3 regions of the Undibacterium sp. CY21W genome follow, and region 3 is predicted to be linked to each of the others. Evidence: predicted binding sites of a transcription regulator. Region 3 holds the regulator's gene; each other region holds the start of a gene.
What was found. Region 3 encodes HrcA, which represses chaperone genes, less so after heat shock. Its sites were predicted from a motif close to TTAGCACTCNNNNNNNNNGAGTGCTAA; they were not measured.

Region 1 (5,373 bases), 340 kb from region 3:
GAGCAACGCCACCGCCAGGAACGACGCCTTCTTCTACTGCAGCACGAGTTGCGTGCAGAGCATCTTCAACGCGGGCTTTTTTCTCTTTCATTTCAACTTCAGTTGCAGCACCGACTTTGATCACAGCAACGCCGCCTGCCAGTTTGGCAACGCGTTCTTGCAGTTTTTCACGGTCGTAGTCAGAAGTTGCTTCTTCGATTTGCGCGCGGATTTGTTTTACGCGTGCTTCGATAGCGATAGCCTGACCAGCGCCGTCAATCACTGTCGTGTTTTCTTTACCGATTTCTACACGTTTCGCCTGACCCAGATCTGTCAGAGTTGCTTTTTCCAGTGTCAGACCGACTTCTTCAGCGATCACGTTACCACCAGTCAGGATAGCGATATCTTCCAACATCGCTTTACGACGATCACCAAAGCCCGGCGCTTTTACAGCAGCAGTTTTCAGGATGCCACGGATGTTGTTAACCACCAGAGTTGCCAGTGCTTCACCATCAACATCTTCAGCGATGATCAACAATGGGCGGCCAGATTTAGCCACTTGTTCCAATACTGGGAGCAGATCACGGATGTTCGAGATTTTTTTGTCGAACAACAGGATGAATGGGTTTTCCAGAATAACGGATTGTTTTTCTGGGTTATTGATGAAGTATGGTGACAGGTAGCCACGGTCAAACTGCATACCTTCAACGATGTCGAGTTCGTTGTTGAGGGATTTGCCATCTTCAACAGTGATCACGCCTTCTTTGCCCACTTTGTCCATTGCGTTTGCAATGATGTCGCCGATGTCAGCGTCAGAGTTAGCAGAGATAGAACCAACCTGAGCGATTTCTTTATTCGTTGTCGTTGGGCGGGACAGTGTTTTGACTTCAGCAACCAAAGCGGTTACTGCTTTGTCGATACCGCGTTTCAGGTCTGTTGGGTTGAAACCCGCTGCAACGTATTTGAAACCTTCGCGAACGATGGCTTGTGCCAACACTGTCGCTGTCGTTGTGCCGTCACCAGCGTTGTCGGAAGTGCGTGAAGCTACTTCTTTCACGAGCTGCGCGCCCATGTTTTCCAGCTTGTCTTTCAGTTCGATTTCTTTAGCAACAGAAACGCCGTCTTTAGTTACTGTAGGCGCGCCGAAAGAGCGTTCCAGAACAACGTTACGGCCTTTAGGGCCCAGAGTGACTTTTACTGCATTTGCCAGAATATTTACGCCATTAACGATTTTCGCACGTGCGTCATCGCCAAAAATTACTTGTTTAGCTGCCATGTTATTTTCTCCAGAATCTTGTGGATTTCTATAGTGCTACAGGGAAAGAATTACTTCTGTACGATCGCGAAGATATCTTCTTCACGCATGACCAGCACTTCGTTGCCGTCAACTTTGACAGCCTGGCCAGAGTATTTGCCGAACAAAACGCGGTCGCCGACTTTCACTTCCAGTGCGCGGATCGAACCGTTATCCAACTGCTTGCCAGCGCCAACGGCCAATACTTCACCTTGATCTGGTTTTTCAGCTGCTGCGTCTGGCAGAACGATACCGGATGCAGTTTTTGTTTCTTGATCCAGACGTTTGACGATAATGCGATCGTGCAGGGGACGAAGATTCATATTAACTCCTAAAATAATTACAAAAGTAAAACTACCGAAGTAAAACGGGGCTTATCACAAATTCAGACAGAATGACATTGAAGCATCACCTGATTTGCATAAGTCCCATCAGCAAACAAACAAAAATGTGCGCCGTAGATGGTGTCAGTGTTCGCCACTTTCAAGCCCTTTACTTCACACATACATGTGCTGCACAAGAGCCACCACGCTAACAGCGGCTAAGTTGCCTGCAATGCTGAAACCAGTCGATTTTAACATTGTTAGCACTCTCTTGTGTGGAGTGCTAATTGTATGGACGAGGTCAGGTTTTTTCAAGGAAGAATGTTGAAAAAGCAGTTTTATTTTAAAAATCAGAGGCTTAGCGACGCTTTTGGCTGGTTATCATTTTCAACGTCCACATAACAAGCCCGGCAAGTTCTCGCAAACTGTCTGATAGGCGATTAGGGCAGGCGCATTCTCGCGGCAAACTTGCTGCATATCTTAATTTTCCGTTCTTCACGTACTGACCACTTTAAGCAGATGGGCGCGATGTATTTTTGTGCCCGGCGGTGTCGGCAGTCTCAGGCGTGTTCGATGCCCTCAAAACCCGGAAAATATACTCCCCGGAGTATGTATACAAGCCCAATGTTTCTGATGAGATTTGGGGTGTTTTGCCAAAAACAGGGGGGAGTATGCGGATTTTCGCTTTTTCTTTACCATGCCGTTTGCCGATGCAGGCTTGCTGTGTCGCGGCCGATGTGATGGCTTCGGGTGTTGTTGCGTTCGCGAACGATAAAAACTGCCTTAGAGGGCGCGGCGTGATCTGTCAGTGTATGATGGGCTGGTGCTATCGGTGTATGCCGTAGTTTTGGCTGCAACCAGCGTCTGGAATGTGGATAGGCATGTGCATGAAAATGCGTCAAAGGCGACGTCAACATGAGTAATGCGAATCGTGAAATGTTGCTGCATGGAAATTAATTGTCTAGTATACGAACGCTTTGAAATACGCACGCTTTGAAACTAAGGCAGTTTTTAATATCAGGCTTTTCCGCTCGCCAGCTTCATTTTCCGGTTGACTTCTGACAATATGAGGGCAAGAGCCTTCAATGCACGAACATGCGCCGGGAAAATTCAGAAAGCTCATTTTCTGATCAAACACAGTTCGGATATTTCTTGTGGTAACAAGACCGGTTTTACGTTCTATCAATTGCTGCTTACTACAATGAAATGCACAGAGAGACGTGGATACTCAGACATTTATTATTTTTTCACTGGTGGTCGATGTCATTCTGATCATCACCATGATTCTGCCGTGGCTACATGAGCGCGATGACTGGCATGCGCTGTTCTGGGCCGCAGGTCAGGCTGGCATTACCTGTGGCAGTGGGCTGGCATTTCAGCAATTGCCGCAACAGCTGAATCCTTTGCTTTCTGCCGGTTTGCTGACCATCAGTATCAGCGGATTCTGGGCAGGCACCGAATATTTCATCGGCAATCTGCGCCGTAAGCATGTCATGCCTATCGCGGCTGCATCTGCACTTTTTTGTCTTCTTCTCACGCTGTTTTTTTTCAACGTGCCAGCCATGAGAGAGGCAACAACGAAGATGTTGCTTGGCACCGTGATTTTGTGGTCCGGCATCCGTGTATTGTGCATGCAGCGTCACTTTCGTCTTTTGGGGATGATTTTAATCATTCGCGGTGGCTACAATTTACTCACGGTGCTGAACCTGATCCCCGACCGTTTGGACGTCTGGTTCATGTTTGGATTAATCGTCAAAACATCGTCAACCCTTTGTCTGATTTATGCGGTACTCGAAAAAATACGTGAACGTTACGCCAGTACCATTGATTGTCTGAGTAATGGCCTGTTGATTCTGAACATGGATGGCATCATTCATGTCATTAACGAACGCGGCGCGCGTTTGCTTGGATATTCCTCAACGAAAGGCATGGCCGGCTCGCCCGTGGTGAACCACGTGAACGGGCTGGATGCTCATGCGGTCAAGAGCTATTTCAAACGATTCGCCGCTGCGGCCGGCAATTATCCTTTGGTCGAGAATATTGTCGTTCTGCTGCCAGACAAAGGACAGGTGCCCTTAGAGCTGATTTCCTCGCCCTATTATGAACGTGGGCGTCCTTACTGCATGGTGCAGATGATGGATATCAGCGAGCGTAAACAAAAAGAGGCGATACTGCACAAGGCTGCGCACTACGATGATCTGACTGGGCTCTTCAATCGTCATGGCTTTTCCCAGGAGCTGGCGCGGGTGATCGCTCAATCGCAGGAAAAGGGGCAAGAGTGCGTCGTGTTACTGGTGGACATCGACAGGTTTAAACGAATCAATGATTCCTTCGGGCACCTCGCCGGTGAACAGTTGCTGCGGGAAATCGGGGGGCGATTACAGCGCGCGTTACCAGATAACAGCCTGGCCGCCCGTTTCGGCGGCGACGAGTTTGCAATTGCGATGTATGGTCTGGAGCCCGGTTCCGCAGCACAAACAGCAGCCCTCTGCGGCGGCGATCTGTTTCAGATACTGACCAGCGGAATACCTTTGTTGCAGCAAAATATACAGTTCTCGGCAAGTATTGGCGTTACATGTATTCCTGAACATGGTACCGATACCGACTCCGTTATTCAGCATGCCTATATCGCGATGTATGACGGAAAAAAAGCGGGGCGGAATCAACTGCGCTTTTTTTCTTCCAGCATGATTTCTCATGCGCGGGAGGCGGTCATCGATACCGCGTTGCGCAGCGCTATTTCTTCCGATGAACTCTATCTTTTATATCAACCGGTCGCGAATGCGAAAACGGGCAGAATTGATAAGGTAGAAGCTTTACTCCGTTGGAACAGCCGCACACTTAATAATGTTTCGCCGGATCATTTCATTCCGATTGCAGAGGAAAGCGGCATCATAGTCGAAATCGGCACCTGGGTACTCAATCAGGCATGTCGGCAGCTGGCGGAATGGCAGGGCAGTGGCGTGCATCTGACCATGTGTGTCAATGTATCAGCGAGTCAGTTGCTCGACACACGATTCATTACCTATGTGGAGCGCGCGCTGCAAATACATCAGTTAAATCCGGCGCAGCTTGAACTGGAACTGACCGAGCGTGTGCTGATCGACGATGGCGCTCATGTGAGAACGACCTTAAATCATCTCCGCGCGATGGGGGTGCGATTGTCGTTGGATGACTTTGGCACCGGATATTCGTCGCTGAGTTATCTGACACAGTTTCATTTGAATACGCTGAAAATCGATCGGTCATTTGTGATGGCGCTGGAAAGCAGTGCGCGACATCAAAGCCTGGTTTCCACCATTATTGCGATGGGACACAATCTGGATCTGGAACTGGTTGCCGAAGGGGTCGAGACAGAACAGCAAATCAGTATGCTGCAGAAAATGGGATGCCACTATTTGCAGGGGTATTACATTTCCAGACCCATCGCTGCGGAAAACATACCATTGATCTGTTCGTCACCAGTGAAAATTCATTGATGTCAGCGGAGGAAATATCTTACCGTCGATAGTCCGCCATCGATCATTTTCTGGCACGTCGTTTGCCTGCATAACGTCGATGTTGCTCGGACTACTCCGCTTTGAGCCGCGGAAGTGTTTTATAATCTCAGCTTTCAGCAGTCAACTTCAGCATTCCACCGCCATCGTCAGTTTATCGACCCCCGGATTTACAACCCGGTCCGGCCAGATGCTTCCACATAATAATCCAGAGAACTTGCACCGCCGCTTTCACCAGCGGTGAATACGGTGACGAGGAAAAGTTCCGGCAACCGGGCAT
Region 2 (5,373 bases), on a different contig from region 3:
GGCTTTATTGACATCCGACGCGGGCGTCGAAGCGACGCTGTTTTTGCTCGATACGCTGAAAAAGAAAGTCAAAGAAGAAAAATTAACCGAAGCAGAACAAGTCAAAACAGCGCTCAAAGCGTTGTTGCTGGAATTGCTCACACCTTTGCAAAAGCCGCTGGAACTGGGTCGTCATCAACCGCTGGTCATGATGATTGCCGGCGTTAACGGCGCAGGAAAAACCACCACCATAGGCAAACTCGCGAAGCACATGCAGGTTCACCATCAGTCCGTGTTGCTGGCGGCTGGCGATACTTTCCGTGCTGCAGCGCGCGAGCAATTATCGATCTGGGGCGAGCGCAATGATGTGACGGTGATTTCGCAGGAATCCGGCGATCCGGCAGCGGTGGCGTTTGACGCTGTTGCCTCCGCGCGCGCGCGCGGCACCGATGTGGTGATGGTTGATACCGCAGGGCGTTTGCCGACTCAATTGCATCTGATGGAAGAACTGAAAAAGATCAAACGTGTGATTGCCAAAGGCATGGAAGGCGCACCGCAGGAAGTGTTGCTGATCATTGATGGCAACACCGGACAAAACGCGCTGGCACAAGTCAGGGCGTTTGACGATGCATTGCAACTGACCGGTTTGATCATCACCAAATTAGATGGCACAGCAAAAGGCGGCGTTCTGGCTGCAATTGCGAAGACACGCCCGATACCAGTCTATTTCATTGGCATCGGTGAGCAGATCGAGGATCTGCAACCATTCAACGCGCAGGAATTCGTCGACGCCTTGTTTAATTAAAATCACAGACAGTCAGTGCAACGATCATGATCGAATTCGATAACGTCACTAAACAATATTCGCGTGATGCCTACGCTTTGCGCGATATCTCTCTGACCATCCAGGATGGAGAACTCATTTTTCTGGCGGGCCCCTCTGGTGCCGGAAAATCGACTTTATTAAAAATGATCGCAGGCATAGAAAAGCCGACCAGCGGCCATGTCATCGTTAATGGTCAGGATGTCAGCAAACTCAAAACCGGCAGCCTGCCGTATTTGCGCCGCAAGCTCGGATTAATTTTGCAGGATCAGAAATTACTGACCGACCGCAGCGTTCTCGACAACGTCATGCTGCCACTGATTGTGACCGGCGCTACTTCGGGTGAAGCAGAATCACGTGCCTGCGTCGCACTGGAAAAAGTCGGATTGCTGGATAAAGCCAATGCCTTGCCGCTGGAGCTTTCCGGTGGTGAACAGCAGCGTGTTGCGATTGCGCGCGCCATCGTGAATCGCCCCAAAATTATTCTGGCTGACGAACCTACCGCTTTTCTGGACAGAGACAATGCGAACAAAGTGCTGAGCGCATTGAAAGCATTCCAGAGCGCCGGCGTCACTTGCATCATATCCAGTCACGATGAGCAATTCCTGGATCAGGCCGACCGCGTGATCTATCTGAGCAATGGACAAATCTCGGATTCATGGACAACAGGCGCTGCCGCCTGACTTCCGTCTGCTATTACGCCTTCAAGGAAATCCCTATGACCATCTGGTTTCGTGAACATCTGTTTGCACTGAAAAGCGCATTCACCCACTTGCGCGCCGGCACCGGAAATTTCATCTTCAATGTGCTGGTGGTCGCCATCGCGCTGGCGCTGCCGATTGCCGGACTCACGCTGATTGAAAATATCCGCCCTATCTCTTCACAGTTATCGATAGAACCGGAAATCAGTATTTTTCTGACGACCGACACCGCGCGTGAAAATGCAACTGCATTGTCAGTACCTATCAAGCGCCTGCTGAAAGACAGCAACATCAGCGGCAAACTGAGCTTTACGCCGAAAGAAAAAGCACTGGCGGCGATGCAGGATGCATCGAGTCTGGCAGAAGTGCTATCAACACTGGGCGGCAATCCCCTGCCGGATGCTTACGTGCTTTCGCTATCGAATAATGATGCAGCAAAACTCGATAAACTGGTCGAACAACTGCAGGCCTTGCCCGATGTTGAAGTGGTTCAGGTTGACTCAGCCTGGGTCAAGCGACTGGCGGCTCTTGTGCAGATATTGCAGATAGGTTTGCTGTTTCTGGCAACGACACTGGGCGTAGTCGTAATTGTGGTCGTGTTTAATGCGACCCGTCTGCAAGTCATTTCGCATCAGGCTGAGATTTCCGTTACCCGTTTATTAGGTGCGACCAACAGCTTCATTCATCGCCCCTACTATTACACTGGCGCGCTGCTGGGGCTGCTGGCGGGAAGCCTGGCGCTGGCCGCCATTGCTGCCTCTCTGCAGCCACTGAATCAGGCCATTGCGGAATTTGCCAAACTGTATGCCTCCGAATTCCGGCTGGTACCGCTGGGCATATTACCCAGCCTGATGTTGCTGGGTGTCAGCATGTTACTGGGGTTGGCTGGCGCTTATCTGTCCGTCCGCCGTCAACTGGCGCGAACAAACTGATACATAATGATTTGCAACTTTCCCAAAAATCGCTGCTCTAACCGCCTGGTTAAAGCAGAGTAAGAAAGCTGATTCCAGAAATTTCTGCTGGGTTACCAGTGGCGACCACTGGCAACAATACTCGGCGAGGGTCTGGAATACCCGCTTTTACCTCTGACCTCATCTTGATGAAATCATCATTTTCACGAGAATTAGCACTCTTCTCAAGAGAGTGCTAATATTAGGAAATAGTACGTTTGTTCAGAGTTATTTTTTTGCTCGGACTGCAGTAATTGAGAGGAACAACACAATGACTTCAAGACAACTTATTCCAGCATCAGACAGCACAGCGCTGGCGCTCGGCTTTACAGGTACGCTGGGCAATATTGACGCTTATATTTCTGCGGTCAATCGCCTGCCTATGCTGACGCATGAAGAAGAAATCGATCTGGCGACCCGCCTGCGTGACAATAATGACCTGTCCGCTGCGCAACAGATGGTGATGTCGCATCTGCGTCTGGTTGTATCCATTGCCCGTGGTTACCTCGGCTATGGCTTGCCACACGCCGATCTGATCCAGGAAGGCAATATCGGCCTGATGAAGGCGGTTAAACGCTTTGACCCTGATCAGGGCGTACGTCTGGTGTCATACGCGATGCACTGGATTAAAGCCGAAATGCATGAGTACATTTTGAAAAACTGGCGTTTAGTCAAAGTTGCGACGACCAAAGCGCAACGCAAACTGTTTTTCAATCTGCGCAGCCACAAAGAAGGTCTGGAAACCATGTCGCCTAAGCAAATTGATGCGCTGGCGAAGACCCTCGATGTGAAACGCGAAGAAGTGATCGAAATGGAAATGCGTCTGTCTGGTCGCGATATCGCGCTGGATGCACCGACTGATGATGATGACGATAAATTCGCACCGATCGCTTATCTGAAAACAGAATCAGAAGAGCCTACGCAGGTACTGGAATCACGCCAATACGATCGTTTGCAAAGCGAAGGGCTGGAATCGGCGTTATCAAAACTGGATGCGCGTTCACGTCACATTATCGAATCGCGCTGGTTGAAAAATGACGATGGCTCTGGTGCGACGCTGCACGAACTGGCAGATGAATACGGTGTTTCAGCCGAACGCATTCGTCAGATTGAAAGTGCGGCGCTGAAAAAAATGAAAGGTGCGCTGGTCAGCTTTTCCTGATCACACCGCACATGAAAAAAGGCACTCTGCGGAGTGCCTTTTTTTATTGTTTATTCCCTGAAAATCGATAAAAAGGGGGAGTATCTGTGATTTTGCACCTGATCTCCTTGAAAACAATGGGGGTTTAAATATACTCCCCCCAGTATATTTAAGGCTCAGCAGGCCGTTTTATATGCCCGCGCCAGCCTGTTCAGCAAAATTACTTCAGTAACAGCTTTAAATCGTGAACGATAGGTTCCGCACCTTGTCCATGGCGCAGGAATAAACGGATGCGGCCTTCGGTGTCAAAGACATAGCTGCCCGCCGTGTGATCCATGGTGTAACTGGTCGGCGTTTTTCCGTCCACTTTCTGGTAATACACTTTGAAGTCTTTTGCCACTTTTGCCGTCGCGGCGGCATCGCCATACAAACCGAGGAAGCGCGGGTCAAAGTTCGGCACATACGCCGCCATCAACGTCTGCGTATCGCGTTCTGGGTCTATCGTGACGAACAAGACCTGCACCTTATCTGCCTGTGGCCCCATTTTCTGCATCACATTCGCCATTTCCACCATCGTGGTCGGGCAGACATCAGGACATTGGGTGTAACCAAAGAACATGACCACCAGCTTGCCACGAAAATCCTTCAGCGTACGGGCTTTGCCATTGTGATCGGTGAGGGCAAAATCCTGCGCATAATCGAGCCCGGTGAGGTCGGTATTATTGAATTTTTCTCCGGGTTTGCCGCAAGCCGCCAGCCCTGCGATCAGAATGCAGGCGAATAATTTTTTGAGTAAGTTCATAGTCGTATGTAATGATCAACCAGCAGCGCCGCAAACAGCAGCGACAGATAAATGATCGAATAAGCGAATGTTTTACGGGCGAGAATATCATTGTAATTGCGATAAATCCGCCATGCGTACCAGAGGAAAATCGCCCCGAGAATGACAGCACTGACAAGATAAATCAGGCCGCTCATCTGCACGGCATACGGCAGCATCGTTGTGGCAAACAAGGCGATGGTATATAGCCAGATATGAAAACGGGTAAATTCGGGGCCATGCGTAATCGGCAGCATAGGCAGACCTGAGCGCGCGTAGTCATCGCGCCGGTACATCGCCAGCGCCCAGAAATGCGGCGGCGTCCAGACAAAAATAATCATCACCAGCAACCACGCTTGCATAGGAACATCGTTTGCTACCGCGGCCCAGCCGAGTGCCGGAGGCATCGCGCCAGACAAACCGCCAATCACAATATTCTGCGGCGTCGCTGGCTTCAGAATAATGGTGTACACCACGGCATAACCGACAAAGGTGGTAAAGGTGAGCCACATCGTCAGCGGATTCACCAGCGTGTAGAGCACCCACATACCAGCGCCACCGATCACGCCTGAAAACAATAAGGTCTGGGATGCACTGATTTCACCGGCGGCTGTGGCGCGCCTTGCGGTACGCGCCATACGCGAATCGATCTCGCGCTCGACCAGGCAATTCACCGCAAAAGCGGCACCCGCCAACAGCCAGATGCCTATGGTTGCGGCGACCACGACACGCCAGTCGGGTAAATCGGGCGTGGCCAGAAACATGCCGATGACGGCACAAAACACCGCCAGTTGCGTCACGCGCGGTTTGGTCAGCGCCCAGTATTGAGCAAAACGGTTGGAGGTCAGGCTTATTGTCGTCATATCAATCAGTGTGTGGCAATCAGTTTCGTCTGCCTGACCCGGTAGTTTAACATGGTCAGCAATAACACTAAGGTAGCCGCCCCACCGTTATGCAAT
Region 3 (5,373 bases):
TCGCGTCCGGCAACGATTTCGATCACGATTTCACTGCTTTCCGGCAGGACGATAGGGCGATTCGATAAAGCATGCGGTGCGATTGGCACCATGACGATGCCGCTCAGGCTGGGGTGCAGCAGCGGCCCGCCTGCTGAGAGAGAATACGCAGTGGAGCCAGTCGGGGTGGAGACAATCAACCCATCCGAGCGCTGGTTATACATGAAATGCGAATCGACTTCGACACTGAGCTCGACCATGCCGGAACCGGTCCCACGTGACACTACAATGTCGTTAAAGGCGAGACCGCTGAAGATCTGATGTCCTTCACGGACAACGATAGCCTGCAGCAGGCTGCGCCGTTCAGAGACGTATTTGCCTTCCAGCATCTCAGCAATCACCGGAATCATACGATCGAGCGGGATATCTGTAATGAAACCGAGCCGCCCCTGATTAATGCCTATCAGTGGGATATGGTATTGCGCCAGTTGCCGGGCGATACCGAGCATCGTACCGTCGCCGCCGACCACAATCGCGGCATTTGCATGTTTTCCTATGTCCGCGACTGACATGGCCTGAAACCCCGGTAATTCTATGTATTGCGCCGTTTCAGCTTCGATCACAACCGTATTGCCTGCGCGGTCAAGAAAGCTGGCGAGTTCACTCATTGATTCTGCTATACCGGGAGCATTAAATTTACCAACAAGTGCAATCGTTTTTGAAGGGACAGTCATAAAAAAAGAGTGGTGACGTGATTCGTCAGATTAGACCATAATTAGCGTAGAAATGAATCAACTGACTGCTATTTATGACAATTAAAGCTGTATTGCTGGATTTAGACGATACCTTGTGGCCGGTTGCGCCGGTGATTCAACATGCGGAAGCGAGCTTGTATCAGTGGATGCAGGAACATGTGCCAGCAGTGGCAGCGAATTATTCCGTCGAATCAATGCGGCAACGTCGCAATAAGCTGGTACCAACCGATCCCCGTTTTCAATACGACCTGTGGGTCTTGCGACATACCTTGCTTAGCCAGATATTCGCAGAACATGATGTGCCTGTCGCGAAGGCCGATCAGGCCATGGCGGTATTTGCCGATGCCCGCAATCAGGTGAGTTTGTATGATGATGTCGTTCCAGCGCTAAAGGTATTGTCGCAGCGGGTTCTGTTGGGTTCGGTCTCAAATGGCTTTGCTGATCTGTGTGAAATTGGCCTTGCTTCACATTTCCGTACATCGATTGCGGCACGTGAGTTTGGTTGCGCAAAACCTGATCCGCGCATATTTCTCGCCGCCTGTGAAGCACTGGGCGTAAAACCGCACGAAGCCTTATATGTCGGCGATGATTTATTGCTCGACGTGCAAGGCGCGCAACAGGCAGGATTGCGTGGTGCATGGATGAACCGGCATAGTCTGGAGATCAAGGATGACCGCCATCAACATATTCAGCCTGATGCGGAATTTAAAAATTTACATGATTTGACAAAATGGTTATGAAGTTTTCTATGTTCATGTTTGCTTCAGTCGCATAAAATGAACAGATGCTACTAGACACTCGCGCTCAAACTCTTTTAAAAGCCCTCGTAGAACGCTACATTGCCGATGGTCAGCCTGTAGGTTCGCGTGCTCTCTCAAAAATTTCCGGCCTTGATCTGTCGCCGGCGACTATCCGTAATGTGATGGCTGATCTGGAGGAGATGGGCTTGGTTGCCAGCCCGCATACGTCGGCTGGCCGCGTTCCCACTCCCAAAGGTTATCGCGTATTTGTTGATAAATTACTGACGGTGCAGGAAATCAGTGAACTGGGGCTGGAATCCCGGCTGCAATCGGGTTTGTTATCTCAACCCCCGCAAAAAATCATTGCGAATGCCGCACAGATATTATCCTCGTTGTCGCAATTTGCCGGTGTTGTTATGACGCCGAAAACCGAATCCATTTTTCAGCAGGTCGAATTTTTGCGGCTGTCGGAAAAACGCATTTTGCTGGTAGTTGTGGCGCCGACCGGAGAAGTGCATAACCGCTTGCTCCTGACGGATATTGATTACAGCCCGGCGCAGTTGTCACAGGCAGCTAATTATCTGAATCAGAATTTCAGCGGACATGCTTTTGAAGATGCACGCCTCGGTATTAATAGCGAATTACGGCAGTTGCAAACAGATATGACTAGTCTGATGCAAGCCGCTGTCGAAGCGGGCAGTGATGCCTTGTCTGAGCAAAGTGATGAAATGGTTATTTCAGGAAAAACCAATTTGCTGAATGTGCAGGATTTATCGTCCAATATGACATCACTGCGTAAGCTGTTCGACATGTTCGAGCAAAAGAGCAGTCTGATGCAATTGCTGGATGTATCGTGTAAAGCGACGGGGGTGCAGATTTTTATCGGTGGGGAATCGCAGTTGTTGCCGATGGATGAGATGAGCGTTGTCACTGCGCCGTATGAGGTTAACGGTAAGATTGTCGGCACCCTGGGTGTGATCGGTCCGACGCGGATGGCGTATGAAAGAGTGATACCGATAGTCGATATTACGGCGAAATTACTTTCTAACGCCTTGAGTCAGTAAAAGAGACATGCGATGTTAAATAAAAATATTTCCATATTACTCATCGACGACAACGATATTACCCGCGAAGTGTTACGTGTCGTGTTGCGCAACGAGGGATACACGGTTGCAGGTGAGGCGACAGACGGTGGAACCGGGCTGGATATGGCGCTCAAACTACGGCCGGACGTGATTATGCTGGATGTGGTGATGCCCAAAGTCAGTGGTCTTGACGTGCTGCCAAAACTTAAAGATATGTTGCCTGATACCAGAATATTGCTGGTGACAGCGAGTCACGATAAGGACATTTTGTCGGAAGCGGTGAAATCAGGCATACATGGCATTATTCTGAAGCCATTTAATGCGCAGAAAATTATCGATACCGTTGCTGGTGTCGCTGCAAAAATAAAAAAATAACCCAACACACTCACGCATCCGGTTACAAGCGCTTCAATGCTCATTGGTATGAGCACGTTGATACTTAATTTTTGTGCTCGCAGTTCTCTTTCGTGCAACTACCGTAGATGGCGAGTGAATGTTCTGCGATTTTAAAGCCGCGCTCCAGAGCGATGGTATGCTGGCGCTGTTCAATTTCCGCATCAAAAAACTCTTCAACACGACCGCAATCGAGGCAGACCAGATGATCATGGTGTGAGCCTTCGTTTAATTCAAAAATAGCTTTGCCAGTTTCAAAATGATTCCTGTGCAGCAGGCCTGCCTGTTCAAATTGTGTCAGAACGCGGTAGACAGTTGCCAGACCGACATCCATATTTTCATTCAAAAGTATTTTATAGACGTCTTCTGCAGTCAGATGGCGAACCTTACTACTTTGGAAAATTTCGAGGATTTTCAGGCGTGGCAAGGTTGCTTTAAGTCCGCTGGCTTTCAGATTTGGAGTGCTGTTTGTCATGTTTTCGGTCAAAAGAGGGCTATCTGCTTTATGATATCGGGTTTTAGGGCATGTTGCTCAATTACTGAGGGTACCTATGCGATTGTTGTTTTCAAAATCTGTTCAAGGTAAAGCCATCCGGCTTGCAGGCATGACATTATTACTGGGCGTATCAGCTTGCGCATCGAAACCGCCAGTGGCGGACAAAGCTGTGTCAGCAACGGCCGGTACGCAAATATACGCACCGACAGGGGTGAGTAAATTCCTGGGCTATATTTCCCCATATCGTATTACCGTTCAGCAAGGTAACTTCGTTTCTCAGGAAATGATGGCGCAGATCAAAGAAGGGATGACGCGTGAGCAAGTCCGTTTTGTGCTCGGTACCGCTTTGTTGACCGATATGTTCCACGAAGACCGCTGGGATTATCCTTTCCGCCTGACTAAGCCGAATGGCGAACAGGTAGTCAGTCAGGTCACCATTCATTTTAAAAACAATACGGTTTCTAAATTTGAAGGCGGTAGTCTGCCAACGGAAAAAGAATATCTGGCAAGGATTACCGAGTCGGCGCTGGGCTTAGATAAAGTTGAGTCGCTGAATGATCTCGACGGCACGCCGAAGAAAAAAGATAAAAAATAAAGAAAGCTGGTATGACTGCATTAAAAGTAGCGGTGGCGGGCGCTTCCGGCCGCATGGGGAAAATGCTGATTGAAGCTATCAGCAACGCAGACGACATGGTGCTGGCCGGTGCGTTGGATGTTGCCGGTTCCCCGGCAATAGGTACCGACGCTGGCGTATTTCTGGGCAAACCTGCCGGTGTGTTGATTGAGTCTGATCTGGCTAAGGCATTGGCCAACGCAGAATTTCTGATTGACTTCACACGTCCTGAAGGGACGTTGAAGCATCTCGACTACTGTGCCGCGCATGGCATCAAAATGATTATCGGCACGACAGGTTTTGACGATGCCGGTAAGGCAGCCATTGCAGCAGCGGGCAAACAAACCGCGATTGTCTTTGCGCCGAACATGAGCGTTGGCGTTAATGTCACGCTCAAGTTACTGGAAATGGCAGCCAAGAGTTTCGCCGAAGGCTATGACATCGAAATCGTTGAAGCACATCACAGACATAAAGTTGATGCGCCTTCAGGTACCGCGCTCAAAATGGGCGAGGTGATTGCGGATGCGTTGGGACGCGATCTGAAAGAAGTCGGCGTCTTTGCGCGCGAAGGTGTGACGGGCGAACGTGATCCGTCTTCTATCGGGTTTGCGACGATACGTGGCGGTGATATTGTCGGCGATCACACGGTGTTGTTCGCCGGTATCGGTGAGCGCGTAGAAATTTCGCATAAATCCTCCAGTCGTGTCACTTACGCGCACGGCAGTCTGAGGGCGGCACGTTTTCTGAACGATAAGGCAACCGGTCTGTTCGATATGTACGACGTGCTCGGGCTGAATAACCACTAATTTATCTATCGCAATGAACGCTGCAATCGCGCATTACTGGGAGCAGGCAGATCAGTTCGGGCACGCCATTGCCTATCTTTTACTGCTGATGTCTCTGTTGAGCTGGGCGCTGATTTTTGCCAAAGCCTGGTCTTTCTGGCGTGTGCGTAAAGCAGCACCGTTCTTGCCGAAATTCTGGCTCGCGCCGAGTATGGCCGATGCGCAGATGCTGTTACAACAGCGCGATAAAGAGCAGGTGTATCTGTCGTTGGCTGTAGCGGCGATGTCGGCAATGGATGCCGCTCAGCGTGCATCAACATTGAGTGCTGACAGCAGTCTGAATGACGCGCTGACGCGTGCTTTGCGCCAGCAACTGCAGGTAACCACAAGTCGTCTCGAAAATGGCTTGACGGTGCTGGCCTCCGTTGGTTCCACTGCGCCGTTTGTTGGCTTGCTTGGTACGGTATGGGGCATTTATCATGCGCTGACGACGATATCGTCCGCAGGTACGATACAGATAGATCAGC

Region 1: groES (co-chaperone GroES) is a predicted target of HrcA. The motif match lies at 1,857-1,883, and genes of this name have one in related genera.
Region 2: rpoH (RNA polymerase sigma factor RpoH) is a predicted target of HrcA. The motif match lies at 2,627-2,653, and genes of this name have one in related genera.

Annotation. Positions count from the first base shown of each region.
Region 1 covers NZ_JACOGE010000002.1:271,124-276,496, reverse strand. The annotation lists gene groL (chaperonin GroEL) at 1-1,255, opposite strand, end outside; gene groES (co-chaperone GroES) at 1,306-1,596, opposite strand; gene H8K29_RS05840 (putative bifunctional diguanylate cyclase/phosphodiesterase) at 2,817-5,075, shown strand; gene H8K29_RS05835 (hypothetical protein) at 5,264-5,373, opposite strand, start outside.
Region 2 covers NZ_JACOGE010000004.1:284,817-290,189, reverse strand. The annotation lists gene ftsY (signal recognition particle-docking protein FtsY) at 1-784, shown strand, start outside; gene H8K29_RS11655 (cell division ATP-binding protein FtsE) at 811-1,485, shown strand; gene H8K29_RS11650 (ABC transporter permease) at 1,521-2,435, shown strand; gene rpoH (RNA polymerase sigma factor RpoH) at 2,725-3,615, shown strand; gene H8K29_RS11640 (SCO family protein) at 3,815-4,396, opposite strand; gene cyoE (heme o synthase) at 4,393-5,277, opposite strand; gene H8K29_RS11630 (heme A synthase) at 5,283-5,373, opposite strand, start outside.
Region 3 covers NZ_JACOGE010000002.1:607,207-612,579, reverse strand. The annotation lists gene H8K29_RS07395 (NAD kinase) at 1-713, opposite strand, end outside; gene H8K29_RS07390 (HAD family hydrolase) at 788-1,474, shown strand; gene hrcA (heat-inducible transcriptional repressor HrcA) at 1,519-2,538, shown strand; gene H8K29_RS07380 (response regulator) at 2,551-2,934, shown strand; gene fur (ferric iron uptake transcriptional regulator) at 2,999-3,427, opposite strand; gene H8K29_RS07370 (outer membrane protein assembly factor BamE) at 3,558-4,043, shown strand; gene dapB (4-hydroxy-tetrahydrodipicolinate reductase) at 4,055-4,867, shown strand; gene H8K29_RS07360 (MotA/TolQ/ExbB proton channel family protein) at 4,881-5,373, shown strand, end outside.